3 regions of the Pseudomonas fluorescens group sp. PF-69 genome follow, and region 2 is predicted to be linked to each of the others. Evidence: predicted binding sites of a transcription regulator. Region 2 holds the regulator's gene; each other region holds the start of a gene.
The links. The regulator sigma-54, encoded in region 2, starts transcription at its own class of promoters, with help from an activator protein. The targets are predictions, from matches to a motif close to ANTGGCATNNANNTTGCTNT.

Region 1: the regulator sigma-54 is predicted to act here: its motif matches at 5,685-5,704, upstream of glnA (type I glutamate--ammonia ligase).
Region 3: the regulator sigma-54 is predicted to act here: its motif matches at 6,306-6,325, upstream of ACX3YF_RS16575 (CmpA/NrtA family ABC transporter substrate-binding protein).

What each region holds. Positions count from the first base shown of each region.
Region 1 is NZ_JBTMNC010000001.1:1,275,619-1,285,097, reverse strand. Features, by position in the region: gene ACX3YF_RS05770 (hypothetical protein) at 1-30, shown strand, start outside; gene ntrC (nitrogen regulation protein NR(I)) at 631-2,067, opposite strand; gene glnL (nitrogen regulation protein NR(II)) at 2,064-3,149, opposite strand; gene ACX3YF_RS05755 (DUF4124 domain-containing protein) at 3,465-3,974, opposite strand; gene glnA (type I glutamate--ammonia ligase) at 4,184-5,590, opposite strand; gene thiI (tRNA uracil 4-sulfurtransferase ThiI) at 5,919-7,373, shown strand; gene typA (translational GTPase TypA) at 7,513-9,333, shown strand.
Region 2 is NZ_JBTMNC010000001.1:525,413-534,891, forward strand. Features, by position in the region: gene ACX3YF_RS02465 (ATP-binding cassette domain-containing protein) at 1-710, opposite strand, end outside; gene ACX3YF_RS02470 (KpsF/GutQ family sugar-phosphate isomerase) at 983-1,957, shown strand; gene ACX3YF_RS02475 (KdsC family phosphatase) at 1,957-2,481, shown strand; gene lptC (LPS export ABC transporter periplasmic protein LptC) at 2,490-3,062, shown strand; gene lptA (lipopolysaccharide transport periplasmic protein LptA) at 3,049-3,597, shown strand; gene lptB (LPS export ABC transporter ATP-binding protein) at 3,597-4,322, shown strand; gene ACX3YF_RS02495 (RNA polymerase factor sigma-54) at 4,507-6,000, shown strand; gene hpf (ribosome hibernation-promoting factor, HPF/YfiA family) at 6,075-6,383, shown strand; gene ptsN (PTS IIA-like nitrogen regulatory protein PtsN) at 6,396-6,860, shown strand; gene rapZ (RNase adapter RapZ) at 6,863-7,720, shown strand; gene ACX3YF_RS02515 (HPr family phosphocarrier protein) at 7,736-8,011, shown strand; gene pmbA (metalloprotease PmbA) at 8,101-9,447, opposite strand.
Region 3 is NZ_JBTMNC010000001.1:3,549,129-3,558,607, reverse strand. Features, by position in the region: gene ACX3YF_RS16595 (sensor domain-containing diguanylate cyclase) at 1-1,890, opposite strand, end outside; gene rlmKL (bifunctional 23S rRNA (guanine(2069)-N(7))-methyltransferase RlmK/23S rRNA (guanine(2445)-N(2))-methyltransferase RlmL) at 2,032-4,302, opposite strand; gene rmf (ribosome modulation factor) at 4,833-5,048, shown strand; gene ACX3YF_RS16580 (quinone-dependent dihydroorotate dehydrogenase) at 5,196-6,215, opposite strand; gene ACX3YF_RS16575 (CmpA/NrtA family ABC transporter substrate-binding protein) at 6,446-7,657, shown strand; gene ACX3YF_RS16570 (ANTAR domain-containing response regulator) at 7,673-8,248, shown strand; gene ACX3YF_RS16565 (nitrate/nitrite transporter) at 8,562-9,479, shown strand, end outside.

The DNA of each region.
Region 1 (9,479 bases), 750 kb from region 2:
CGGCTGGAGATCCATCTCCGAGAGCAATAAAAGAGGGAATCCCCGGCCTGCCTGTACCAAGGTTCCCAAAACGGGAGGGTTCGCGCCTTGCGTCGTGAGCCCGATGTAAAGGGGGAATCCCCGGCCTGCCTGTACCAAGGTTCCCAAAACGGGAGGGTTCGCGCATTGCATCGTGAACCCGGTGTAAAGAAGGAATCCCCGGCCTGCCTGTACCAAGGACCCCAAAACGGTGGCTCGTCGCAAGTGCGGTGTGAGCCCGGTGTAAAGAGGGGAATCCCCGGCCTGCCTGTACCAAGGTCCCCGAAACTGGGTAGTGAACTGAATCACTGAATGGACTATTGCAGGGGGCGTGCCAGGTTTTAATATTTGGTAATTAATAAGCACATCAGAACGACGAAAGCTCCGTAGAACGGGGCTTTCGTGTTTTTGCAGACGGGTTTTTCTTGCGGTTTAGGGCGGGCTGATGGATCAGATGCTGTGCGCGATTGCGGTTCACGGTGCATTCAGTCGGTGCATTGCGCCCCCAAAAAGCATCGCGGGCAAGCCCGCTCCGACAGGATGGGTGCAGAACCTGTGGGAGCGGGCTTGCCCGCGATTGGATGTAACGGTCAGCGCAAAGTCAAAGGCTATTCAGCCCTCATCCCCCTCATCATCATCCCCGCCATCGACCTTCATCCCCAGCTCCTTGATCTTGCGAGTCAGGGTGTTGCGACCCCAGCCCAGCAACACGGCGGCGTCGCGACGACGGCCGGCGGTGTGCTTGAGGGCGGTCTCGATCATGATCCGTTCGAACGCCGGCACCGCGCTGTCGAGCAGGCTCGACTGGCCACGCGCCAGCGCCTGATCAGCCCATTGGCGCAGCGCCTGCTCCCAATTGGTCACCGGTGCCGAATCCTGAGGCAGGCTCAGCAGCTCTGGCGGCAAGTCGCCGATGTGCACTTCGCGGCCTGACGCCATGACGGTGATCCAGCGGCAAGTGTTCTCCAGCTGACGCACGTTGCCCGGCCACGGCAGGTTTTTCAGGTATTCCTCGGTTTCGTTTTTCAGCAGCTTCGGCTCGACGGCCAGCTCCTGCGCGGCGCGGCTGAGGAAGTGCTTGGCCAGGGTCGGGATGTCTTCGCGACGGTCCGACAGGCGCGGAATGTGGATGCGGATCACGTTGAGGCGGTGGAACAAGTCCTCACGGAATTTCCCGGCGTGCACCAGGGTTTCCAGATTCTGGTGCGTTGCGGCGATGATTCGCACATCGACCTTCACCGGCACGTGACCACCGACGCGATAGAACTCGCCATCGGCCAAGACCCGCAGCAGCCGAGTCTGGGTGTCGGCCGGCATATCGCCGATTTCATCGAGGAACAGCGTGCCGCCGTCCGCCTGCTCGAAACGCCCGCGCCGCAGGTTGGCCGCGCCGGTGAAGGCGCCTTTCTCGTGGCCGAACAGCTCGGATTCCATCAGGTCTTTGGGGATCGCCGCCATGTTCAGCGCAATGAACGGCGACGCCGCGCGCGGACTGTGACGGTGCAGGGCGTGGGCCACCAGTTCTTTACCGGTACCCGATTCGCCATTGATCAGCACGGTGATGTTGGAGTGGCTCAAGCGCCCGATGGCGCGAAACACTTCCTGCATCGCCGGCGCTTCGCCGATGATTTCCGGGGTGCGGGTCAGGGTCGGGGCGACTTCGAGTCCTTGCTGTTCCTGGGCGTGCTGGTTGGCGCGCTTGACCAGGGACACCGCCTCGTCGACATCGAACGGCTTTGGCAGGTATTCGAACGCACCGCCCTGGTAGGACGCGACAGCGCTGTCCAGATCGGAGTGCGCGGTCATGATGATCACCGGCAGCCGTGGGTGTTGTTCGCGAATCCGTGCCAGAAGGTCCAGGCCGCTGGCGCCTGGCATGCGGATGTCGGAGATGATCACGTCCGGCTGCTGGCGAGCCAGGCGGCTCATCACGCCATCGGCGCTGTCGAAGCTTTGCGTGGTCATGCCTTCTTGCTGCAAGGCTTTTTCCAGGACCCAACGGATAGAACGGTCGTCATCGACGATCCACACGGTTTCACTACGGCTCATGTCGATGTGGCTCCTTGTTCCAGTGGCAGAAAGATCGAGAAAGTGGTGTGGCCCGGGTGGCTGTCACACTCGATCAGGCCCTGGTGCTGGCTGATGATGTTCTGGGTAATGGACAGGCCCAGCCCGGTACCGTCCGGACGGCCGCTGACCATGGGAAAGAAAATGGTTTCCTGTAGTTCCGCAGGAATGCCCGGGCCGTTGTCGATGATTTCGATCTTGGTTACCAGACGATGGCGTACGTGGCCGATGGTGAATTGGCGCATGGCACGGGTGCGCAGCGTGATGCGGCCCAGGCGCAGCTCGTTCTGGCTGCTGATCGCTTGCATTGCGTTACGCACGATGTTCAGCACGGCCTGAATCATTTGCTCGCGGTCGATCAGGACGTCCGGAATGCTTGGGTCGTAATCGCGCACCAATGTGATGCAGCCCTGACTTTCGGCCTCGACCAAGTGACAGACGCGCTCCAGCACTTCATGGATGTTGCACATGGCCAGCGACGGCAGTTTGTTGGAGCCGAGCATGCGATCCACCAGATTACGCAGGCGATCGGCTTCTTCAATGATCACGTTGGTGTAGTCGCGCAGGCTTTCTTCCGGCAGTTCGCGAGCCAGCAATTGTGCGGCGCCACGAATCCCGCCCAGCGGATTCTTGATTTCGTGCGCCAGGCCACGCACCAGCATCTTGCTGGTTTCCTGTTTCGACAGCTGCGCTTCTTCCTTGGTGATCCGCAGCAAGCGGTCACGGGGATGGACTTCAAGCAACAGCAGGGTATCGCCATTGCTCAGGATCGGCGTGACCGCGTAGTCGACCGTCAGGGTCTGGCCGGTGAGGGCGGTGAGCATGGCTTCGCGCTTGGTGAACGGATGCGCCTGCTGCACCGCCTGGCGCAAGGAGTTCAGCGCCTCGGTGGACTCGGTGAACAGCTCGCTGATGAACTGCCCGTGGCTGCGCTGGCCGCTGATGGCCAGGAGCATTTCCGCGGCCGGGTTCATGTACTCAAGGCGCAATTCGGCATCGAGCAGGATGGTCGCCGTGGTCAGGTTGTCGAGTAGCAAGCGGTGTAGTGCGTCACTGATGGTCATTCAGGACCTCTTTTGGCGCATGAATAAAAAGCCGATGCGAGGAAACTGCAAAAACCAAACCAAGGCTCCGAAAAGAAGCGTCGAACCCCTGAAACAGGCGCTTGACGCTCGATTGCGTGGCGCTCTGCCAGCTTTTGCGGGTACTTTCGAACCAAAATGGGTTGGATTTAGACGTGAGTGCAACCATTCGCACCAATATAGTGCGCAAACCTGAACGAGGTGAGAAGAAGCTCCCAACGGACTTTTCGGTGGCAGGTTGGCCGCTGAAGACCCGATTCCGCCAACGTGAGGCGGCAAGCGATCAGTGCCAGGCGTTCAACGCTTATGCATCCGTTGCAGGGTAAAAGTCACGGTTGGGCTTTGCTGTATGACCGTATCGCCGTCGATCACTTGCACGGCGAGACGATGCTGGCCGCGATCGATATTCACCAGTTGCAGGATCGGTACGTTGCCGGGCTGGCCGTACGGTTGATCATCCAGCCATAGTCTGAGCAGATGCGTTCCTTGCAGGCGGGGCTTGATCAGCACGTTGACGTTGAAGGTGCCGTCGTTGGCGCGCAGGGCTTCGGTGGTAGGAAGACCGGTGAGTTCCAGTACCTCGTAGGCGCTCCGGGGCTGCTCGCTGGAGTGTCTCTGTGGGGATGGAGGCGCAGAGGGCGGGGGCTTAACGCTATTGATAGGCGGAAGTTCGACGGGCAGAGCCTTGACGCCATCAGGCGGTTGATTGCTGTAGGCCGTGTTGCCGTCGGCGTCGGTGTACTTGTAGATCTGCGCGGCGGCGGGCAGGGCGATCAGCAGCAGAGAGAACAGAAAACAACGACCCATGACATTGACCGCAATCGAAAACATTGGGGGGCAGCATAGGTCAGGGCGGTGGGTTGGCCCAAGTCGTTATCATTTCGGAATGAATAGCCCAAGGTTTCAGGCGTCGAAAATCCCACAGGGATTTTCATCGGCCATTGAATCGTGTGCATAAAAAAGGCCTTCCGAAGAAGGCCTCTTTTTGTCACGCCGCTTGCGCAGGCGCTACCGGATTAGCAGCTGTAGTACAGCTCGTATTCCAGTGGGTGTACGAAGGTACGAACCTTGATTTCTTCTTCGCTTTTCAGAGCGATGTAAGCGTCGATGAAGTCGTCGCTGAAAACGCCGCCTTTGGTCAGGAACGCACGACCTTTGTCCAGCTCTTCCAGGGCTTCTTTCAGGCTGCCGCAAACTTGTGGGATCTCTTTCGCCTCTTCAGGCGGCAGGTCGTACAGGTTTTTGTCAGCTGCATCGCCAGGGTGGATCTTGTTCTGGATGCCGTCCAGGCCAGCCATCAACAGTGCGGCGAACGCCAGGTACGGGTTGGCAGCCGGATCCGGGAAGCGCGCTTCGATACGGCGGGCTTTCGGGCTCGACACGTATGGAATACGGATCGAAGCGGAACGGTTGCGAGCCGAGTAGGCCAGCATTACTGGAGCTTCGAAACCTGGTACCAGACGCTTGTAGGAGTTGGTAGCCGGGTTGGTGAAGCCGTTCAGGGCCTTACCGTGCTTGATGATGCCGCCGATGAAGTACAGGGCGGTATCGGACAGGCCGGCATAGCCTTCGCCTGCGAAGGTGTTCTTGCCATCTTTCCAGATGGACATGTGTACGTGCATACCCGAGCCGTTGTCGCCGTACAGAGGCTTAGGCATGAAGGTAGCGGTACGGCCGTAGGCATCGGCAACGTTGTGCACGACGTACTTCAGGGTTTGGGTTTCGTCGGCTTTCTTCACCAGGGTGTTGAACTTGACGCCGATTTCGTTCTGGCCGGCAGTTGCCACTTCGTGGTGGTGAACTTCGACGGTCAGGCCCATTTCTTCCAGTGCGTTGCACATGGAGGTACGGATTTCGTGGTCGTGGTCGAACGGTGGAACCGGGAAGTAGCCGCCTTTGACGCCTGGACGGTGGCCCTTGTTACCGCCTTCGATGTCCTGGTCGGACATCCAGGAACCTTGTTCGGAGTAGATCTTGAACATGGAGCCGGAAATGTCGGACTTGAACTTGACCTGGTCGAAGATGAAGAACTCTGGCTCTGGACCGGCGAACACGGTGTCACCGATACCGGTGGCTTTCAGGTGCTCTTCAGCGCGCTTGGCGATCGCACGTGGGTCACGATCGTAGCCTTGCATGCTCGAAGGTTCGATGATGTCGCAGACCAGGATCAGGGTCGGCTCTTCGGTGAACGGGTCGAGAACGGCAGTGGAATCGTCCGGCATCAGGATCATGTCGGAGGCTTCGATGCCTTTCCAGCCAGAGATGGAAGAACCGTCGAACATCTTGCCGACTTCGAAGAAGTCTTCATCCAGCGCGTCGCGAGCCGGCATGGTCACGTGGTGCTGAGTGCCTTTGGTGTCCGTGAACCGCAGATCAATCCACTTGACGTCATGATCTTTGATGAGTTGAACCGACTTCGACATAGTGTCCTCCGGGTGGCTTAGGGCTGGTAGTGGATGCCCTTAAATGTTTGTGATGCCGGCGCGAATACTCTGCCAAGGCAACCTGCCTCACAAGGGAGCAAATTGCATGCCAGTGCCCCAGCATGGGTTTTTTGCCCCAATTTCACGCTTATAGAGGTGCGAGGCCTATAAAAGCTTCAATTAGCGCCCCTTAATGTGGCGCTCAAGCCTGGAAATGACCTGTTTTGGTGCGTGCAAAACCTTCTGCACATTAACTGGTTAAACCTTGAGCAATTTCCGCTATAATCCGCGCCCCCCTTTTTCGGCTGGCCCAGCGCGCGCTGTTTTCATGAAACTAATCGTAAAAGTCTTTCCCGAGATCACCATCAAGAGCCGCCCGGTACGGATGCGTTTCATCCGCCAATTGGCCAAGAACATCCGTGCCGTGCTCCGCGATCTGGACCCGGCTGTGGTGGTGAACGGTGTGTGGGACAACCTCGAGCTGGAAACCCGTGTCAGCGACCCCAAGGCCCTGAAGGAGATGGGCGAGCGCCTGAGCTGCATGCCGGGCATCGCGCACTTCCTGCAGATCGACGAATACCCGCTGGGCGATTTCGACGACATCGTCGAAAAGTGCAAGCAGCACTCCGGTGATGCACTGGCCGGGAAGATTTTCTCGGTGCGCTGCAAGCGCGCCGGCAAGCACCCATTCAGCTCGATCGATATCGAGAAATATGTCGGCAGCCAGTTGCGCCGTCAGTGCGGTGCCGCCGGGATCGACCTGAAAAAGCCGGAAATCGAAGTCCGCATCGAAGTTCGCGACCAACGGTTGTTCGTGATCCACAGCCAGCACAACGGCATCGGCGGTTATCCGCTGGGCGCGCTGGAGCAGACGCTGGTCTTGATGTCCGGCGGTTTCGACTCCACAGTCGCCGCCTACCAGATCATGCGCCGTGGCCTGATGGCCCATTTCTGCTTCTTCAACCTGGGCGGCAGGGCCCATGAACTGGGCGTTATGGAAGTCGCGCATTTCATCTGGAAGAAGTACGGCAGCTCCCAACGCGTGTTATTTGTCAGTGTGCCGTTCGAGGAAGTGCTGGGAGAAATTCTCGGTAAAGTCGATAACAGTCATATGGGCGTAGTATTGAAGCGTATGATGTTGCGCGCTGCGTCCCAAATCGCCGATCGCCTGCACATTGACGCATTGGTTACCGGTGAAGCGATTTCCCAGGTTTCGAGCCAGACACTGCCGAACCTGTCCGTGATCGACTGCGTGACCGACAAACTGGTGCTGCGCCCACTGATCGCCAGCCACAAGCAGGACATCATCGACCTGGCCAACGAAATCGGTACCGCCGACTTCGCCCGGCACATGCCGGAGTACTGCGGGGTCATTTCGGTGAATCCCAAGACGGCGGCCAAGCGCCATCGGGTGGAGCACGAAGAGAAAGAATTCGACATGGCGGTGCTTGAGCGTGCGCTCGAGAACGCCAAGCTGGTGCCGATCGATCGCGTGATCGATGAATTGGGCCAGGACGTTCAGATTGAAGAAGTCAGCGAAGCGCTGGCCGGTCAGATCGTGATCGACATCCGCCACCCGGATGCCGCCGAGGATGACCCGCTGGAACTCGCTGGTATCGAGGTACAAACGATGCCGTTTTATGCTCTGAACGCTCGTTTCAAGGAACTGGACCCTACTCGCCAGTACCTGTTGTATTGCGACAAAGGCGTGATGAGTCGCCTGCATGCCCACCATTTGCTCAGTGAGGGGCATGCCAATGTGCGCGTTTATCGACCGAGCTAAGTGCCCGGGGCTGTTTGCCTGTGGCTTGCGTCACCGGCCCCCCGACGCCGCCGTCAAGCTGTAACGGCTTTCACGGACGCTACTGTTAATCGCTGCCACGACCTGTCAGCACACCGAATCCTCTGATCGAGATACACAAGTGATCGAAAATCTACGCAACATCGCCATCATTGCCCACGTTGACCATGGTAAAACCACCCTGGTAGACAAACTCCTGCGTCAATCCGGCACCCTGGAGCGCAACGAGCTCAACGACGAGCGCGTGATGGACTCCAACGACCAGGAAAAAGAGCGCGGTATTACCATTCTGGCGAAAAACACCGCCATCAACTGGAACGGCTACCACATCAACATCGTGGACACCCCGGGCCACGCCGACTTCGGCGGCGAAGTTGAACGCGTAATGTCGATGGTCGACTCCGTTCTGCTGCTGGTTGACGCTCAAGACGGCCCTATGCCGCAAACCCGTTTCGTGACCAAGAAGGCTTTCGAAGCCGGCCTGCGTCCAATCGTGTGCATCAACAAGGTTGACCGTCCAGGCGCGCGTCCGGACTGGGTTCTGGACCAGATCTTCGACCTGTTCGACAACCTGGGTGCCACCGAAGAACAGCTGGACTTCAAAGTCGTCTACGCCTCGGCCCTGAACGGTATTGCCGGTCTGGACCACAACGAAATGGCTGAAGACATGACCCCGCTGTACCAGTCGATCGTCGACAACGTACCTGCGCCGGCCGTTGACCGTGACGGTCCGTTCCAGATGCAAATCTCCGCACTGGACTACAACAGCTTCCTGGGTGTTATCGGTGTTGGCCGTATCGCTCGTGGTCGCGTCAAGCCGAACACTCCGGTCGTGGCGATCAGCGCCGACGGCAAGAAGCGTAACGGTCGTATCCTGAAGCTGATGGGTCACCACGGTCTGCACCGTGTCGACGTTGAAGAAGCCGCTGCCGGCGACATCGTGTGCATCAGCGGTATGGACGAGTTGTTCATCTCCGACACCCTGTGCCAGCTCGACACCCCGGAAGCGATGAAGCCTCTGACCGTTGACGAGCCAACCGTTTCCATGACCTTCCAGGTAAACGACTCGCCTTTCTGCGGTAAAGAAGGCAAGTTCGTGACTTCCCGTAACATCAAGGAACGTCTGGACAAAGAGCTGCTGTACAACGTTGCACTGCGCGTTGAAGAAGGCGACTCGGCTGACAAGTTCAAGGTTTCCGGCCGTGGTGAGCTGCACCTCTCGGTACTGATCGAAACCATGCGTCGCGAAGGCTTCGAAATGGCTGTAGGTCGTCCGGAAGTGATCATCCGTCTGGTTGACGGCGTGAAGCACGAACCGTACGAAAACGTGACCATCGACCTGCCGGAAGAATCCCAAGGCAAGGTGATGGAAGAGATGGGCCTGCGTAAGGGCGACCTGACCAACATGGTGCCGGATGGCAAGGGCCGTGTACGTCTGGAATACAACATCCCTGCTCGCGGTCTGATCGGTTTCCGTAACCAGTTCCTGACCCTGACCAACGGTGCTGGCATCCTGACTTCGATCTTCGACCGTTACGACGTGATGAAGTCCGGCGACATGTCCGGCCGTCAGAACGGCGTTCTGGTTTCGGTTGAAACCGGCAAGGCGCTGACCTACTCCCTGGAAACCCTGCAGGCGCGTGGCAAGCTGTTCGTTGAACACGGTCAGGAAATCTACAACGGCCAGATCGTTGGTCTGAACAGCCGTGACAACGACCTGGGCGTTAACCCTACCAAGGGCAAGAAGCTCGACAACATGCGTGCTTCGGGTAAAGACGAAACTATCGCTCTGGTTCCACCTGTTCGTTTCACCCTGGAACAGGCTCTGGAATTCATCCAGGACGACGAGCTGTGTGAAGTGACGCCTAAGTCCATCCGTCTTCGCAAGAAGATCCTGGACGAAAGCGAGCGTACCCGCGCTGCCAAGAAAGCCAAGGCGTAACATTTAGCCTGGCTCAACGAAAACGCCCCCGGTCGAAAGGCCGGGGGCGTTTTTGTTTGTCTGGATTTTTTTGCGTTGTGGGTACTGGCCTCATCGCGAGCAGGCTCGCTCCCACAGGGGGTTATGCCGTACACATGATTCATGTT
Region 2 (9,479 bases):
TCGTCCGAGTTCATCAGCTCGTCAGGCGTGCCCTGCCCCAACACCTGCCCGTCGCCGACCACATAGATGTAATCGGCGATGCTCGCGGTTTCGGCCAGGTCGTGGGAGACCACGATGCTGGTGATGCCCAATGCATCGTTGAGCAAGCGGATCAGGCGCACCAGTACGCCCATGGCGATAGGGTCCTGGCCGACAAAGGGCTCGTCGTACATGAGAATTTGCGGATCAAGCGCAATCGCCCTCGCCAGCGCGACGCGGCGCTTCATGCCGCCGGACAGCTCATCGGGCATCAGGTCAAGGGCGCCGCGCAAACCCACGGCCTGCAATTTGAGCAGGACGATGTCGCGGATCATTTCTTCCGGCAGTTGGGTGTGAACACGCAGCGGAAAGGCGACGTTCTCGAAGACATCGAGGTCGGTAAAGAGTGCGCCGCTCTGAAACAGCACGCCCATGTGCTTGCGGGCGTCGAACAGATCGCTGCGCGACAGTTTTGGCAGGTTCTGACCGTTGACCCAGACTTCGCCATTGGTAGGCCGCAATTGTGCGCCCATCAACCGCAACAGCGTGGTCTTGCCACACCCGGAAGGCCCCATGATGCCGGTGACCTTGCCGCGGGGAATACGGATATCGACGTTATTGAAAATGCTGCGCGCACCGCGCTTGAAGGTCAGTCCCTTCAGCTCGACCGCGTAGGCGTTATCGGCACTCATCTAAACTCCTTGCGATGCAGCCTCTCACTCGGACGCCTGGCTGTCTGACAAAAGCACATCCGCCGAGCGGGCCGAACTGGCGGCGAACTATATCACTGCAATGGCCACGCGCCCAAGGCCAATGCCGAGCCATATTCAGCAACGAGACAGGCAAAAACGCTCATTTAGAGGGATTGAGCAGCATGGAATGACAATGCTCGACAAACATGCGTGAGGGTTTCGATCATAACCGCTATAATCGCCGCCTTTTCATCAGGCTATACGATTCAGACATGAGCCAATCCAGCGACCTGATTCAATCAGCACAACGCACCATCCGCCTCGAGGTAGAAGCCGTACAAAGCTTGCTGCCGCATATCGACGCAGATTTCGTACGCGCCTGCGAGATGATTCTGGCCAGCAAAGGCCGCGTAGTCGTGGTCGGCATGGGCAAGTCGGGGCATGTCGGCAACAAGATCGCCGCCACCCTGGCCAGCACCGGCACCACCGCATTTTTCGTGCACCCGGCCGAAGCCAGCCACGGCGACATGGGAATGATCACCCGCGACGACGTCATCCTGGCGCTGTCGAACTCCGGCTCGACCAATGAAATCGTCACCCTGCTGCCACTGATCAAGCGTCTGGGCATCCAGCTGATCAGCATGACCGGCAACCCGAACTCGCCGCTGGCCAAGGCCGCCGAGGTCAACCTGAACGTTCACGTCGAGCATGAAGCCTGCCCGCTGAACCTGGCCCCCACCTCCTCTACTACTGCGGCGCTGGTCATGGGCGACGCCCTGGCTGTCGCACTGCTGGAAGCGCGCGGCTTTACCGCTGAAGACTTCGCCTTCTCCCATCCCGGTGGAGCATTGGGCCGACGCCTGCTGCTGAAGGTGGAAAATGTCATGCACGCCGGGCAAGAGTTGCCACAGGTTCAGCGCGGCACCTTGCTCAAGGATGCGCTGATGGAAATGACCCGCAAGGGCCTTGGCATGACAGTCATCCTGGAGGCCGACGGCAAGCTGGCCGGGATCTTCACCGACGGCGACTTGCGCCGCACCCTGGACCGCAGCGTCGACATCCATAGCGCCACGATAGATCAGGTCATGACCGTGCACGGCAAGACCGCCCGCGCCGAGATGCTCGCCGCCGAGGCCCTGAAAATCATGGAAGATCATAAAATCAACGCATTGGTCGTGGTCGACAGCGAAGACCGCCCGGTCGGCGCCTTGAACATGCACGACTTGCTGCGTGCAGGAGTAATGTAATGAGCGCGGACCTGCTGCAACGCGGCCAACAGATCAAACTGGCAGTATTCGATGTCGATGGCGTCCTGACCGACGGGCGCCTGTACTTTCTCGAAGACGGCAGCGAATTCAAGACCTTCAATACCCTCGACGGCCAGGGCATCAAGATGCTGATGGCGGCCGGCGTCCAGACCGCGATCATCAGCGGCCGCAAAACCCCGGTGGTTGAACGACGGGCGAAAAACCTCGGCATCCCGCATCTGTACCAGGGGCGCGAAGACAAACTGGTGGTGCTCGACGAGCTTCTCGGCCAACTCAACCTAAGCTATGAGCAGGTCGCTTATCTAGGCGACGACTTGCCGGACCTGCCGGTGATTCGCCGCGTCGGCCTGGGCATGGCGGTGGCCAATGCCGCAAGCTTTGTGCGTGAACACGCTCACGGAGTAACCCAGGCCCGCGGTGGCGAGGGTGCCGCCCGCGAATTCTGCGAATTGATCCTGCGCGCCCAGGGCCGTCTCGATGCGGCCAACGCCGCGTACCTGTGAGCCAAACCATGCTGAACAAAAAAATTCGCAACATTCTGGTGTTCGGTTGCATTGCGGCGATTTTCGCCGCGGTCGGCTACTGGAACATCAGCCCGGAACGCTTCCTCGACAAGCCGATCGCGCATGTCGACGAAAGCGAAATCGATTATTACGCCACCAACGCCCACAGCGTGCAGTTCCTGCCCGATGGCAGGCTTCAATACGAAATGACTTCCGACAAGGTCGAGCACCTGAAAGCAAGCGAAGTCACGCTGCTGACCAACCCTGACCTGAACATGTTCCGCGGCACCGAGTTCCCGTGGCACGTCCAGAGCGAAAAGGGTGAGGTCAACCCGGACGGCACGCAGGTTGAATTGATCGATTCGGTACGCATCACGCGCTTTGACGAAAAAAACCGCAGAACCCTGATCACCACCACTCGAATGACAGTGTTCCCGCAGCAGCAATATGCGCAGACCGAGCAACCCGTTAGAATCGACGGCGCTGGCGGCGTATCGACCGGTACCGGAATGAAAGCGTATTTGAAAGAAAGCAGGATACACCTGCTTTCGAACGTAAGAGGACAGTATGAGGCTCGTTAAAACCCTCCCTATTTTGCTCAGTCTGGTCGCAGCACTGGGAAGCCTGAGCGCCTGGGCTCTGCCGAACGATCAAGAGCAGCCTATCCGCATTCAAGCCGATGACGCCCAACTGGACGACAAGAATGGCATTGCCACTTACAAAGGTGACGTGATCATTACCCAGGGCTCGATGAAAGTCACCGGCAACACCGTGACCATCACTCGCACGCCGACCGGCGATATCGATGTGGTGACCTCTGTGGGCAATCTCGCCTACTTCGAACAACTGCAAGCCCAGGGCGACACCAAGCCCGTCCAGGGCTGGGGAGTGACCATCCAGTACCACGCCGCGCAAAACCGCGTCGTACTGATCGATCGCGCCAAAGTCGTCGACAAGGACAACAACACCACCCAGGGCGAGAAAATCGTCTACGACACCGTCAAGAAGCTTGCGAGCGCTGGCCGTGCAACAGGCAACAAGGTCACCGAAGCGCGTCCGCGCATCGACATGGTGATCCAGCCGAAGAAGAAAACCGACGAGCAAAAGGCCCAGTAATGGCAACTCTGAAAGCTCAGCATCTGGCCAAGAGCTACAAGAGCCGCCAGGTCGTCCGTGATGTCAGCCTGTCCATCGACAGCGGTCAGATCGTTGGCCTGCTAGGCCCTAACGGTGCCGGCAAGACCACCTGCTTCTACATGATCGTGGGCCTGGTGCAGGCCGATCAGGGCCGCATACTGATCGACGACCTGGACGTCAGCCACCAGCCAATGCACGGCCGCGCCAAGGCCGGTATCGGCTATCTGCCGCAAGAAGCGTCGATCTTCCGCAAACTCTCGGTCGCCGACAACATCATGGCGATCCTCGAGACCCGCAAGGAACTCGACAAAGCCGGTCGCCGCAAGGAGCTGGAAAGCCTGCTGCAGGAATTCCACATCAGCCACATCCGCGACAACCTCGGCATGAGCCTGTCCGGTGGTGAACGCCGCCGCGTGGAAATCGCCCGGGCATTGGCCACCAACCCGAAATTCATCCTCCTCGACGAGCCCTTCGCCGGCGTGGACCCGATTTCGGTCGGCGACATCAAACAGATCATTCATCACCTCAAGGCCAAAGGCATTGGCGTGCTGATCACCGACCACAACGTCCGTGAAACCCTCGACATCTGTGAAACCGCCTACATCGTCAACGATGGCCAATTGATCGCCGAAGGCGACGCTGAAACCATCCTGGCCAACGATCTGGTCAAGGAAGTGTATTTGGGCCATGAGTTCCGCCTGTAAGCACCGAGGTGTCTGGCTAGTCGACCGAGCGCTTGTCTCGATAAAAAATCAACACTTTTTTATTGTTACAGCGCTCTAGGCAAACACTTCAGTTTCAGGCATATAATTTGCTTATGTTTGGCGCTCCGGCGCCCTGTAGTGGATGGCGCATGTGCGCCGGCGAATAAGGTGTTTAGCCCCTGCCATGAAACCATCGCTAGTCTTGAGAATGGGCCAGCAGCTGACGATGACACCGCAGCTGCAACAGGCCATCCGCCTGCTCCAATTGTCGACCCTGGACCTGCAACAGGAAATCCAGGAGGCCCTGGAGTCCAATCCGATGCTCGAACGCCAGGAAGAAGGCGACGACTTCGATAACAGCGACCCCTTGGCCGACAACGTCGAACAGAAACCCAACCCCGACATTCAGGAACCCTCCTACCAGGAAAGCGCACCGACGGTTGATAACCTCGAGGAAGGCGACTGGAACGAGCGTATCCCCAACGAACTGCCCGTCGATACCGCCTGGGAAGACGTTTACCAGACCAGCGCCAGCAGTCTGCCGAGCAACGATGACGACGAGTGGGATTTCACCACCCGCACATCGGCCGGTGAAAGCCTGCAAAGCCATTTGCTGTGGCAATTGAACCTGGCGCCCATGTCCGACACCGATCGCCTGATCGCCGTGACCCTGATCGATTGCATCAACAATCAGGGCTACCTGGACGAGACGCTCGAGGAGATCCTCGAAGCCTTCGACCCGGAGCTGGACATCGAGCTGGACGAAATCGAAGCCGTCCTGCACCGTATCCAGCAATTCGAACCCGCCGGGATCGGCGCCCGCAACCTGGGCGAATGCCTGCTGCTGCAATTACGCCAGTTGCCAGCTAAAACTCCTTGGCTCGCCGAAGCAAAGCGCCTGGTCACCGACTACATCGACTTGCTCGGCAGCCGCGATTACAGCCAGCTGATGCGCCGCATGAAGCTCAAGGAAGATGAGCTGCGCCAGGTGATCGAACTGGTTCAGAGCCTCAATCCGCGCCCGGGCTCGCAAATCGAATCCACTGAAGCCGAATACGTGGTTCCCGACGTGATCGTGCGCAAGGACAACGAGCGCTGGCTGGTGGAACTCAACCAGGAATCGGTTCCGCGTCTTCGGGTCAACGCCCAGTACGCCGGCTTCGTGCGTCGCGCCGACACCAGCGCCGACAACACGTTCATGCGCAATCAGTTGCAGGAAGCCCGCTGGTTCATCAAGAGCCTGCAAAGCCGCAATGAAACCCTGATGAAAGTTGCCACCCAGATCGTCGAGCATCAGCGCGGCTTCCTGGAATACGGCGACGAAGCCATGAAACCGCTGGTCCTGCATGACATCGCCGAGGCGGTTGGCATGCACGAGTCGACAATTTCACGGGTGACCACACAGAAATTCATGCATACCCCTCGGGGCATATATGAACTGAAGTACTTTTTTTCCAGCCATGTCAGCACCTCCGAAGGCGGCGAATGCTCGTCCACGGCGATCCGCGCGATCATCAAAAAACTGGTTGCCGCGGAAAATCAGAAAAAGCCGTTGAGTGACAGCAAGATCGCTGGTTTACTGGAGGCACAAGGCATTCAGGTGGCTCGCCGCACCGTCGCCAAGTACCGCGAATCCCTGGGGATCGCGCCTTCGAGCGAACGCAAGCGGTTGATGTAGAGCCACGCCACAGCGTTCCAGTGGTAGATCATTTGATCTACCGCTTTATGCACTGGCAACGAAGGAGAAGCTGTATGCAAGTCAACATCAGTGGACACCAACTGGAAGTGACCGAACCTCTTCGCACCTACATCGGCGAAAAACTCGAACGGTTAGAGAGGCACTTCGACAAGATCACCAACGTACAGGTCACGATGACCGTCGAAAAGTTGAAGCAGAAAATCGAAGCCACGCTGCATATTCCCGGCAATGAAGTGGTCGCGAACGCGGAACATACCGATATGTACGCGGCGATCGACGCACTGACCGACAAGCTGGATAAACAACTCAAAAAGCATAAGGAAAAGACCCAGAGCCTCCTACAGGGCGCTACCGGTCGTTAACACCCCCAACCCATGATCCGACTTGAAAGCATCCTGACCCCCGGCCGTTCCCTTGTGAACGTGCCGGGCGGCAGTAAAAAGAAAGCCCTCGAACAAATTGCCAACCTGATCGCCCGGGAAGTGCCGGATCTGGAGATGCAAGATGTCTTCGAGGCGTTGATTGCCCGTGAAAAACTCGGCTCGACGGGTTTTGGTAACGGCATCGCCATTCCCCACTGTCGCCTGAAGGGCTGCTCTTCACCCATCAGTGCCCTGATGCACCTCGATGCCCCCATAGATTTCGACGCCATCGACGGCGCACCGGTTGACCTGTTGTTCGTTCTACTGGTCCCGCAAGCCGCTACCGATGCGCACCTGGAGCTTTTGCGCCAAATTGCCAGCATGCTCGACCGCAAGGAAGTGCGCGAAAAACTGCGCAGCGCCCCGAGCAATGAAGCCTTGTATCAGGTTGTCCTGGACGAGCAAAACGGTCAGTAACCATGCGCTTGATCATCGTCAGTGGCCGCTCCGGCTCAGGTAAAAGCACCGCCCTTGATGTACTCGAGGACAGTGGCTACTACTGCATCGACAACCTTCCCGCCGGGTTGCTGCCGGAACTCGCCGAACGCGCATTGATCCACACCGAACTGGCACAGCCGCTGGTGGCCGTGTCCATTGATGCACGCAACCTGCCAAGTCACTTGTCGCGATTCCCCGAATTGCTCGAAGAAGTCCGCAGCCGGCATATCCAGTGCGATGTTCTGTACCTGGATGCCGACGAAGAAACCTTGCTCAAGCGTTTTTCGGAAACCCGTCGTCGTCACCCGCTGAGCAGTGCCAATCGTTCGCTGGCTGAAGCGATCAACGATGAAACCAGCCTGCTCGGCCCCATCGCCGACCTTGCCGATCTCAAAGTCAACACCACCAACCTCAACCTGTATCAGCTACGGGATACGATCAAACTGCGCTTGCTGAACCAGCCGGAACCCGGCACGGCATTCCTAGTGGAGTCCTTTGGTTTCAAGCGTGGCATGCCAGTGGATGCCGACCTGGTATTCGACGTGCGCTGCCTGCCCAATCCCTACTGGAAACCCGAGCTTCGAGCGCAGTCCGGGCTTGATCAACCCGTTGCCGAGTACCTCGCAGCCCAGCCGGATGTAGAAGAGATGTTCCAGGACATCTCCACCTATCTGCTCAAATGGTTGCCCCGCTTTGCCGCCAGCAACCGCGCCTATGTCACCATTGCCATTGGCTGCACGGGCGGGCATCACCGCTCCGTCTACCTGACCGAACGTTTAGGCAAGACGCTGCAACAATCCCTGAAGAACGTCCAGGTTCGCCACCGCGACCTCAGCTAAAGGATTCACACCGCGATGCCTGCTCAGGAAATCGAAATCATCAACAAGCTGGGCCTGCATGCCCGTGCTTCTGCAAAATTCGTCGGAGTCGCCGGTGAGTTCAAGGACTGCACGATCAGAGTCGGACGCACTCCGGAATCCACGGTCGACGGCAAAAGCATCATGGCAATGATGATGCTCGCGGCTGGCAAGGGCACCAAAATCTACATCAGCACCGAAGGCGAAGACGCGCAACGTGCACTGGATGCGTTGAAAGACTTGATCAACCGTTATTTCGACGAAGGCGAGTAAACGCCAATCCAGACCAAACCCGCTCAGTAGCCCAATAAAAAAGGCGCACCACCCAATCAGGTGGCGCGCCTTTTTTGTGACGAGCGGGTTTAGCTGCCCGCCACTGTCATTCGCTCGATCAGCACAGAACCCGTACGAATGTTGCTGCGCAGCTCCAGGTCGTTACCCACGGCAACGATCTGCTTGAACATGTCACGCATGTTGCCGGCAATGGTCACTTCCTGGACCGCGAACTGGATTTCACCGTTCTCGACCCAGTAACCGGCCGCGCCACGGGAGTAGTCGCCCGTGACCATGTTCAGGCCTTGCCCCATCAATTCGGTCACCAGCAGGCCACGCCCCATGCGACGCAGCAAGGCCGCCTGATCTTCATCACCATGGGTGACGAACAGGTTATGCACGCCTCCGGCATTCGCGGTGCTCGGCATGCCGAGCTTGCGACCGGAGTAAGTACCGAGGATGTAAGACACCAGCTCGCCCTTTTCAACGAACGGCTTCGCGTAAGTCGCCAGACCATCGCCATCGAAGGCCGCGCTGCCCAAGGCACGCATCAAGTGCGGACGCTCATCGATGGTCAGCCATTCAGGAAACAGCTTCTGACCCAGGGTGCCTTCAAGGAACGATGACTTGCGGTACAGGCTGCCGCCGGAAATCGCCGACAGGAAGCTACCGAACAAACCACCGGCCAACTCCGCGGAAAACAGCACCGGCACTTCGCAGGTTGGCACCGGACGCGCGCCGAGACGGCTTGCCGCCCGTTGTGCGGCACGCTGGCCAATGCTCACCGGATCAGCCAGCAAATTGCCCTGGCGGTTCACGTCATACCAATAATCGCGCTGCATCTGACCATCGGCCTCGGCGATCATCACGCAGCTCAGGCTGTGCCGGGTCGACGCATAACCGCCGATAAAACCGTGGCTGTTGCCATAGACACGGCAGCCTTGATGGGTGCTCAGCGTAGTGCCATCGGCATTCTTGATCCGGCTGTCGGCAGCAAATGCGGCCGCTTCACAGGCCAGCGCCTGCTCGATTGCCTGCTCCGGTGTGATATCCCATGGGTGGAACAGGTCGAAATCCTGAACGTCACGAGCCATCAGAGCGGCATCCGCCAGGCCCGACGCTTCGTCTTCCGAGGTGTGTTTGGCAATGGCCAAGGCGGCGGCCACGGTCTCACGAATCGCCTCCGGACCGCTGGCCGAGGTGCTGGCCGAACCCTTGCGCTGGCCAACGTACAAGGTGATGCCAAAACCCTGATCACGATTGAATTCGACGGTTTCGACTTCGCGCTGGCGCACCGTAGTCGACAGACCCTGCTCCAGGGATACCGCCACTTCACAGGCACTGGCCCCCTGGCGCCTGGCTTCAGCGATGATCTGCTCGACTTGTTCTTGCAGTGCCGGCAACGCTTGTGGGCCGACGCTTTCAACTGCACTCATGCTGTTCTCCACTCAAATTCTGCTTTCGGTAT
Region 3 (9,479 bases), 3.0 Mb from region 2:
AATGTCCGAGATATAGCCATGCCAGAGCACGCCACCGCCGGGCAGTTCCTCCGGGGTCGCCTCGCCGCGCACCCAGCGCAGGCCACGCTGGGGAAGCTGCACCCGGTACTCTTCACGCCAGGGGCTGAGGGTGTCGGCAGAGGCGCGGATCGAAGCACGAACCCGAGTGGTGTCCTGGGGATGAATCCGCATGAAGATCGCCTCGGCGTTGAGCAACAGAACGTCCGGATCGAGCTCGTAGATCTCGCGGATCCCGTCGCTGGCGTAAATCACACTGAAGCGTCCGTCGAACTCCATCTTGAACTGGTAGATCCCGCCGGGGACATGGGCGCTGAGTTTCTTCAACAGCAAGTCGCGAGCGGCCAGCGCCTCATGCACGCGTTTGCGCTCGGTGATGTCGATGCAAATGGCCAGGTGCCCGACCCACAACCCCTGCTCGTCGAGCACCGGGGTCGCCAGCATGTTGACCATCAAATAGCTGCCATCGCCACGCACCAGTGTCCATTCCCGCCCTTCATGACCGCCCTCCACACTGCCTTCCACACCACCCTCGACCAGCATCGCCTGGCAGGTCGGCACCGGTTTGCCATAACGTGCGCTCAACTCTGCCGAACGTGCAGCGAGCTCGCGGGGCAGGTGCAGGTTTTCCAGGGTCATGTGACCTACCACTTCAGCGGCGCGGTAGCCGAGCATCTGTTCGGCGCCGGCATTGAAGGTGCTGATGACTCCACGCAAGTCCGTGGCGATGATCGCGACCTGGGTCGCGGCGTTCAACACGCCGCGCAGCTGGCCGTGGGTGCCGCGTAACTCCTGCTCGCGAGCGCGCAGTTCCACGGTCCGCTGATCGACCAGCTTCAACGCGCGCTGACGTTGACTGACCAACACATAAAGCAAGGCACTGAGCAACACACTGAGCAAACCGCCGAGCACCACCAACGAGGTCACCGACGAATGGTTGGCCTGCAGGAAGGCCTCGCTGGGCTGGATATCGACCTGATAATCATGATCAGCCAGGCGCACCAGGCGAGTCGACGACAATTCACTGAAGGCCGGTGCATTGGGTGACTCAAACAGCACTTCGTGCTGGTCGTCTGTGGATAAGTCGAGAATGCGTACCGAGAGATAGTCACGCCCGGCCTCTGGCAACCCATCGGCCAGCAACTGACGCATGCTGATCACCGCCATGACATAACCAAAGGGTTTGCTCTTCGCTGCATCGGGGTCATCGCGCGACATGACAGGCGCGACCAGCAGCACGCCCCGCGCATAAGCCGGCTCGATGCTGACCAGATGCATCGGTTGCGACACCGCCATGCCCCGATGCTGGTCGGCCCGCTCCAGGGTCGCGCGCCGCAAGGGCTGGGCCAGCAAGTCATAGCCAAGCGGCGCCCCAAGTTTGCTTTGTGTCTGGCTGTACAGCACCGGCACGTACTCATCACGCTCGCCGGCCAGTTGCAGTTGGCCGTCGGCGGTGAGCTCGCGCACTGTGAAATTCGTCAGGCCCTCATCCCGCACCCGATGCTCGAACGCCGCCCGCTGGTCGCCACTGATGCGTTCGGCGAACGAATAGGCTTGGGTACGGCGTAACAGAGGCTGTGTATAGCCGTTGAATTCTTCACGGGAGATTGCATCGGAATTGGCAAAGAACCGGCGCAGGCCATCGAGGCGCTGTTCCTGGTCTTCAAAACGCTCTTCGATACGGCTGTAACGCTCACTGGCCAGCAGTTGGAAACGTTGCCGCAGTTGATGGTGAAACAGGTTCAGGGTCGACCAGGCGAGCAACCCGGTGAGGACCCCGCCGACGAGCAATACCAGCAGCGCGACCAGCCAGGCCGACACGTCTTCGCTGATAAAACCCAGGATCTTTGGGCGCGCGGCGTGCAACGACATAAACGCAACTCAAAACGCCAGGTGCAGGAAAGCCCTTTTGGCCCTGAGAGGAGTTATAGCTATTAGCCACTAATTTGACCAGTGCGGAAGGAATCCAAGAGCCTTTAAAAATCAAGGCTCTGTGGATCCAATCTTCCGGTGTCAGCGGGCCGTGATTTTCCAGGCACGATGGATCTTGCCGTTACGGGCGAAATCCGGATCGATGGTCTGGGCGGTGATTTCCTCGACCGCATAACGCTCGCTGAGGTTGGGTTCCAGCTCGAACTTGCGGAAGTTGTTGGAGAAGTACAACACCCCGCCTGCCGCCAGACGTGCCATGGCCAGGTCAATCAACTGCACCTGGTCACGTTGTACGTCGAAGATCCCTTCCATGCGCTTGGAGTTGGAGAAGGTCGGCGGGTCGATAAAGATCAGGTCGTACTCTTCGCGAGCATTTTCCAGCCAGGCCATCACATCGCCCTGCTCCAGGCGGTTCTTGTCGGAAAAACCGTTCAGCGACAGGTTGCGGCGCGCCCAGTCCAGGTAGGTTTTCGACAGGTCGACGCTGGTGGTGCTGCGCGCGCCGCCCTTGGCCGCATGAACGCTGGCGGTCGCGGTGTAGCAGAACAGGTTGAGGAAACGCTTGCCGGCGGCCTCTTTCTGAATGCGCATGCGCATCGGCCGGTGATCGAGGAACAGGCCGGTGTCGAGGTAATCGGTCAGGTTCACCAGCAGCTTCACGCCGCCTTCATTGACCTCGACGAACTTGCCCTGCGCAGCCTGACGTTCGTACTGTTTGGTGCCGCTCTGACGCTCGCGGCGCTTGACCACCACGCGACTCTTGTCGATGTTCAAGGCCTGCGGAATCGCCGCCAGGGCATCGAACATGCGCGCCGACGCCTTTTCCGGGTCGATGGATTTCGGCGCGGCGTATTCCTGAACGTGGACCCAATCGTGATACAGGTCGATGGCCATGGAGTATTCCGGCATGTCGGCATCGTAGACGCGGTAGCAATCGATGCCCTCACGCTTGACCCACTTGCCCAGCGCCTTGAGATTCTTTTGCAGGCGGTTGGCAAACATCTGCCCGCCTTCACTCAGGCGTGGCTGCTCGATCACCGGCGCAGGTGCCGGCGCCGGTTTGATCGGATTGCCGTTTTTGTTGTACTTGCGCTCTTGCGGCTCGGTTGGTGCCTGATCGTAGACCGCTTGCTCACGTTCGGCCTGACGCTGTTCCGGGGTACGACGCTCGCCGGTGACGAACTGGTCCGGCAGCACCTTGATCAGCAGCAGTTTGCACGGCAAGGCGCCGTTCCAGAACGAATACTGCTTGTGGCTGCGGATGCCCATGCGCTTGCCCAGGTCCGGCGCGCCGGTGAACACGGCCGCTTCCCAGTTCAGGCAGGCCTGGCGCAGGCGTTCGCCAAGGTTCTGGTAGAGGTAGAGCAGGCTCGCCTCGTCGCCCAGACGCTCGCCGTACGGTGGGTTGCAGATCACCAGGCCTTTCTGGTTCTGGTCCGGGCGCGGCTCGAAGGTCGCGACTTCGCCCTGGTAGATTTTGATCCACTCGCTCAGGCCGGCACGCTCGACGTTGTTGCGGCCCGGCTGAATCAGGCGCGGGTCGGCTTCGTAGCCGCGAATCCACAGCGGTGGCTTGGCCAGACCGGCCGCCGCACGCTCGACGGCTTCTTCATGCAGCTTTTTCCACAGCGCCGGCACGTGGCCGAGCCACGCGGTGAAGCCCCACTGCTCGCGGCGCAGGTTCGGTGCCATGTCGGCGGCGATCATCGCAGCTTCGACGAGGAATGTACCGACACCGCACATCGGGTCCGCCAGTGCGCCGCCTTCGGCCGCGATACGTGGCCAGCCGGAACGGATCAGGATGGCGGCCGCGAGGTTTTCCTTCAGCGGCGCCGCGCCCTGCTGCAGGCGGTAGCCGCGCTGGTGCAGGCTGTGGCCGGACAGGTCGAGGGACAGGATCGCTTCGCCACGGTCCAGACGCAGGTGGATGCGCAGGTCCGGGTTGAGCTTGTCGATGGACGGGCGATCACCCTGGGGAGTGCGCAGTTTGTCGACGATGGCGTCCTTGACCTTCAAGGCACCGAAGTGAGTGTTGTCGATGCCCGAGCCGTGACCGCTGAACTCGACGGCCAGGGTGCCGTCGTTGAGCATGTGGTCTTGCCACTCGATATCGAGTACGCCGTGATAGAGGTCTTCGGCGTCCTTCATCGGGAAGCGCTTGAGCACCAGCAGCACGCGGTTCGCCAGACGCGACCACAGGCACAGGCGATAAGCGGTTTCCATGGTGGCCATGCCGCGCACGGCAGAGGTGTGCTCACGTGCTTCCTCAAGGCCAAGCCCGACGGCTTCCTCGATGAGCAGGCCTTCGAGGCCTTTGGGGCAAGTGAGGAAGAGTTCGAAACGATCGGACATGGGAGTTCCAGAGCCTTTAGCTGAGTGAGCCGGCAACGCATTGCCGGCCCGGTTTTCAATCAGGCGCTTTTCTCGAAGAGCGCCCGCGTGGCACGAAGGTGTGCCGTTCCACCCCTGCTGCTCGGGTTAAATGAGCTTAGATGCAAGGACAGATAAAAAAGTTGATGCAACAAAATGTCATAAGTCGACCCTTCGTCGAATAATCCCGCACTGCAACGCGAGACATTCTCACCAAAGGATTAACCCCGGCATCCTGCGGGGGGCCGATCATACAGGGCTTTGGTCAATAAATACGGGGCAATCATCGTGTTACTTATGGCCATAGCATCTTTATCGTTACGTCCTTATGACAAAACGATCATTCCCTCGATGTGACGCATTGGTTAGAACTCAACTCAGGTTGGCGCCGCAACGACGCCAACACCTTGGCTCGCCACGCCGGCAGCGAGCCCCCAACGGCAGAGTTTTTCTGCCTGACCTCAATTGAGGTCGACGCGATGAAAACAGTCAACAAGTGAGGGCTACACCCTATGAGAAGACTTAAGCGTGATCCGTTGGAAAGAGCGTTTTTGCGCGGATATCAATATGGCGTTGGTGGCAAATCCCGTGAGCTTTGCCCATTTACTCTACCGTCGGTACGCCAAGCCTGGATCAACGGCTGGCGAGAAGGACGCGGCGACAACTGGGACGGTATGACCGGCACTGCGGGAATCCACAGACTCAACGAACTTCACGCCGTCGGCTAATACAGGGCACACACTCCGACACGACAATCTGATTACGTAACGAATTAACCACGCACGTCCCATCCGGACGGCGGGCTCCGGCCCAGGGGCTCCTTAGAGGAGCCCTTTTTTATGCCTGTTCAAAACTCATCGGCATAGCCACAGGGATCAACGCAGCGCTGCGATGGCGTCTACCGACTCACGAATCAGTGCCGGCCCTTTATAGATGAAGCCCGAGTAGATCTGCACCAGGCTCGCCCCTGCGGTGATTTTCTCCGCCGCGTGTTTGCCTTCGGTGATGCCGCCCGCGGCGATGATCGGCAAGCGACCACCCAACTCTGCCGCGAGTACTTTCACGGTGTGGGTGCTCTTGTCGCGAACCGGTGCGCCGGACAGACCGCCCGCCTCGTCACCATGCTCCATGCCTTCGACGCCCACACGGCTCAGGGTGGTGTTGGTGGCGATGACTGCGTCCATCCCGGTATCGATCAAGGCTTGCGCGACCTGCGCGGTTTCTTCGTCGCTCATGTCCGGCGCGATCTTGATCGCCAGGGGCACGTGTTTGCCGTGGCGCAGCGCCAGTTCCGCGCGACGCGTGGCCAGGTCGGCCAGCAGTTGCTTGAGCGAGTCACCGAATTGCAGGCTGCGCAGCCCTGGCGTGTTCGGCGAGCTGACGTTGACCGTCACATAGCTGGCATGAGCGTAAACCTTGTCCAGGCAAATCAGGTAATCGTCGACCGCGCGCTCGACCGGAGTATCGAAGTTCTTGCCGATGTTGATGCCCAGCACACCTTTGTACTTGGACGCGGCGACGCGGGCCAGCAGGTGATCGACGCCAAGGTTGTTGAAGCCCATGCGATTGATGATCGCCTCGGCTTCCGGCAGGCGGAACAGGCGTGGCTTCGGGTTACCCGGTTGTGGACGCGGGGTGACGGTGCCGATTTCGACAAAGCCAAAACCCAGCTGCGCAAAACCGTCGATGGCCGCGCCGTTCTTGTCCAGACCGGCCGCCAGGCCCACCGGGTTCGGAAAGTCCAGGCCCATAACCGTCACCGGCACCTTCGCCGGCGCCTTGCACAACAAGCCGTTGAGCCCCAGACGCCCGCCCGCGCCGATCAGGTCCAGGGACAGATCGTGGGAGGTTTCCGGGGAAAGTTTGAACAACAGCTGACGGGCCAGGGTGTACATGGGCGGGTTTGACTCTGGGCTATGAAAAGTGGCAGCGATTATAGCCGGGCAAGCGGCCCGCAGGCGAGGCGCGCGATTCAATCAACGGACGATGGCATATGCCTTGCACCGATCCTGACATCAGCACTCATGCCAACGGCGGGATGAGTGCCAGGACAATGGCGTCGTCATCCGGCCTTGCGCGTGCAAGGACGCGGGACGGCGCTTTTTTTTTGCAAGGTGAAGACGCAATGAACGAACCATCAGCCGGCCCGCTGGCCTGGGTCAATGGCAGCGATGCCCCGGAAAAGTCCGAAATCAACCTCGGCTTCATGGCCCTGAGCGACTGCGCCTCGGTCGTGGTCGCCGCCACCCAGGGCTTCGCCCAGCCTTACGGCCTGACCTTGAACCTCAAGCGCCAGTCATCCTGGGCCAACCTGCGGGACAAACTGGTCAGTGGTGAACTCGACGCCGCCCACAGCCTCTATGGCCTGATCTACGCCGTGCACCTGGGCATCGGCGGTGTAGCGCCAACGGACATGGCCGTGCTGATGGGGCTGAACCAGAACGGCCAGAGCATCAACCTCTCCCACGGCTTGCAAGCGCTGGGCGTGACCAGTCCTGAAGCACTGAACCGGCACGTGCACCAAAGTCGCCCAAAACTCACCTTCGCCCAGACCTTCCCCACCGGCACCCACGCCATGTGGCTGTATTACTGGCTCGCCAGTCAGGGCATTCACCCGTTGCAGGACGTCGAGAGCGTAGTGGTGCCGCCGCCGCAAATGGTCGCGCACCTGCAAGCGGGGCGCATCGACGGTTTCTGCGTGGGCGAGCCCTGGTCGGCCAGTGCGGTGCAACAGAACCTCGGATTCACGATGGCGACCACCCAGGCCATCTGGCCCGATCACCCGGAAAAAGTCCTGGGCTGCACCCGCGCGTTCGTCGAGCAATACCCGAACACCGCCCGCGCATTGGTGATGGCGATTCTGCAGGCGAGTCGTTTTATCGAAGAAAGCACTGAAAATCGTCGCAGCACCGCGCAATTGCTCAGTGCCGCGCAATACCTCGATGCGCCGCTGGAATGCATCGAACCGCGTCTGCTGGGCGACTACGACGACGGTCTCGGCAATCGCTGGCAGGATCCGCACGCCCTGCGCTTCCACGGTGAGGGTGAGGTCAATCTGCCGTACCTGTCCGATGGCATGTGGTTCATGACCCAGTTCCGTCGCTGGGGACTCTTGCGCGACGATCCGGACTACCTTGCGGTGGCCCGTCAGGTGCAACAACTAGACTTGTATCGTGAGGCCGCCAGCGCCGTCGGCGTCGCCGCACCGGGCAAAGAGATGCGCAGCAGCCAGTTGATCGACGGCAAGGTCTGGGACGGCTCGGACCCTGCCGGTTATGCCCGCAGTTTTAAACTGCACGCCATGAGCGACAGCTCGCACCGCTTGGCCAGCCGCTGACAGGAGATTGCGAACATGCTGCGTATTCTGCTGATCAACGACACCGCAAAAAAAGTCGGGCGCCTGAAGGCGGCACTGACCGAGGCCGGCTTCGAGGTGATCGACGAATCAGGATTGACCATCGACCTGCCCGGGCGCGTCGAAACGGTGCGTCCGGATGTGATTCTGATCGATACCGAGTCACCGGGCCGCGATGTGATGGAGCAAGTGGTGCTGGTCAGTCGCGACCAACCGCGACCGATCGTGATGTTCACCGACGAACACGACCCGGACGTGATGCGCCAGGCGATCAAGTCCGGGGTCAGTGCCTACATCGTCGAAGGCATTCACGCTCAGCGCTTGCAGCCGATTCTCGACGTGGCCATGGCGCGCTTCGAAAGCGACCAGGCCCTGCGCGCGCAACTGCACGCCCGCGACCAGCAGCTCGCCGAGCGCAAGCGCATCGAGCTGGCCAAAGGGCTGCTGATGAAAATGAAGGACTGCAACGAAGAAGAGGCCTACACCTTGATGCGCCGCCAGGCCATGAGCCGCCAACAGAAACTGATTCAGGTGGCGGAGCAGATCATCGCCATGAGTGAACTGCTCGGCTGAAGCCCTGCTGCATCGCGAGCAAGCTCCCCACAGTTGTAACGTTGTGCAGCTCTTTTGTGGGAGCGAGCCCGCTCGCGATGGCCTTCACTCGGTTTCACGGTATTGGCACAGATCTCGCTAAGTAATTTCCACAGGTAACCAACGGCGGTTGCCCCACCTACGACAAAGACGTCGCTCACCTCATTTGCCCCAAGGCGAATCAGGTGGCGGCGTTTTTTTGTTTTGGCCCCATTGCCCGGGGCTGGTGGTGCAGCCCTCAAGGCGCCCCACCTGCATGACTCCCGTTCGAGACTCCTATCAGCTGAGGTGCGCGATGAATTCAAGCTTCTGGAAATCCGGCCATACCCCGACCCTGTTCGCAGCCTTCCTCTATTTCGATCTGAGCTTCATGGTCTGGTACCTGCTTGGCCCACTGGCCGTGCAAATCGCCGCCGACCTGCACCTGACCACACAACAGCGAGGGCTGGTGGTGGCCACGCCTATTCTGGCCGGTGCGGTACTGCGCTTCATCATGGGCATGCTGGCTGATCGCCTGTCGCCGAAAACCGCTGGCCTGATTGGCCAGGTGATCGTCATCTGCGCCCTGTTCGGTGCCTGGAAACTGGGCATCCACAGCTACGAGCAGGCCCTGGTTCTGGGGCTGTTCCTCGGTATGGCCGGTGCGTCGTTCGCCGTGGCCCTGCCGCTGGCGTCGCAATGGTATCCGCCGCAACATCAAGGCAAGGCCATGGGGATCGCTGGCGCCGGTAACTCGGGCACGGTGTTCGCCGCGTTGATTGCACCGGTTCTGGCGGCTGCATATGGCTGGAGCAACGTGTTCGGCTTTGCCCTCATTCCACTGATCCTGTCGTTGATCGTTTTCGCCTGGCTGGCCAAAAACGCGCCTGAGCGGCCGAAAGCCAAGTCGATGGCCGACTACTTCAAGGCCCTGGGCGACCGCGACAGCTGGTGGTTCATGTTTTTCTACAGCGTGACCTTCGGCGGCTTCATTGGCCTGGCCAGCGCCCTGCCCGGCTATTTCAACGATCAATACGGCCTGAGCCCGGTGACGGCCGGCTACTACACCGCCGCCTGCGTGTTCGGCGGCAGCCTGATGCGCCCCTTGGGCGGTGCCCTGGCTGACCGTTTCGGCGGCATCCGCACCCTGCTGGCGATGTACACCGTGGCCGCGATCTGCATTGCTGCCGTCGGATTCAACCTTCCGAGTTCCTACGCTGCGCTGGCACTCTTC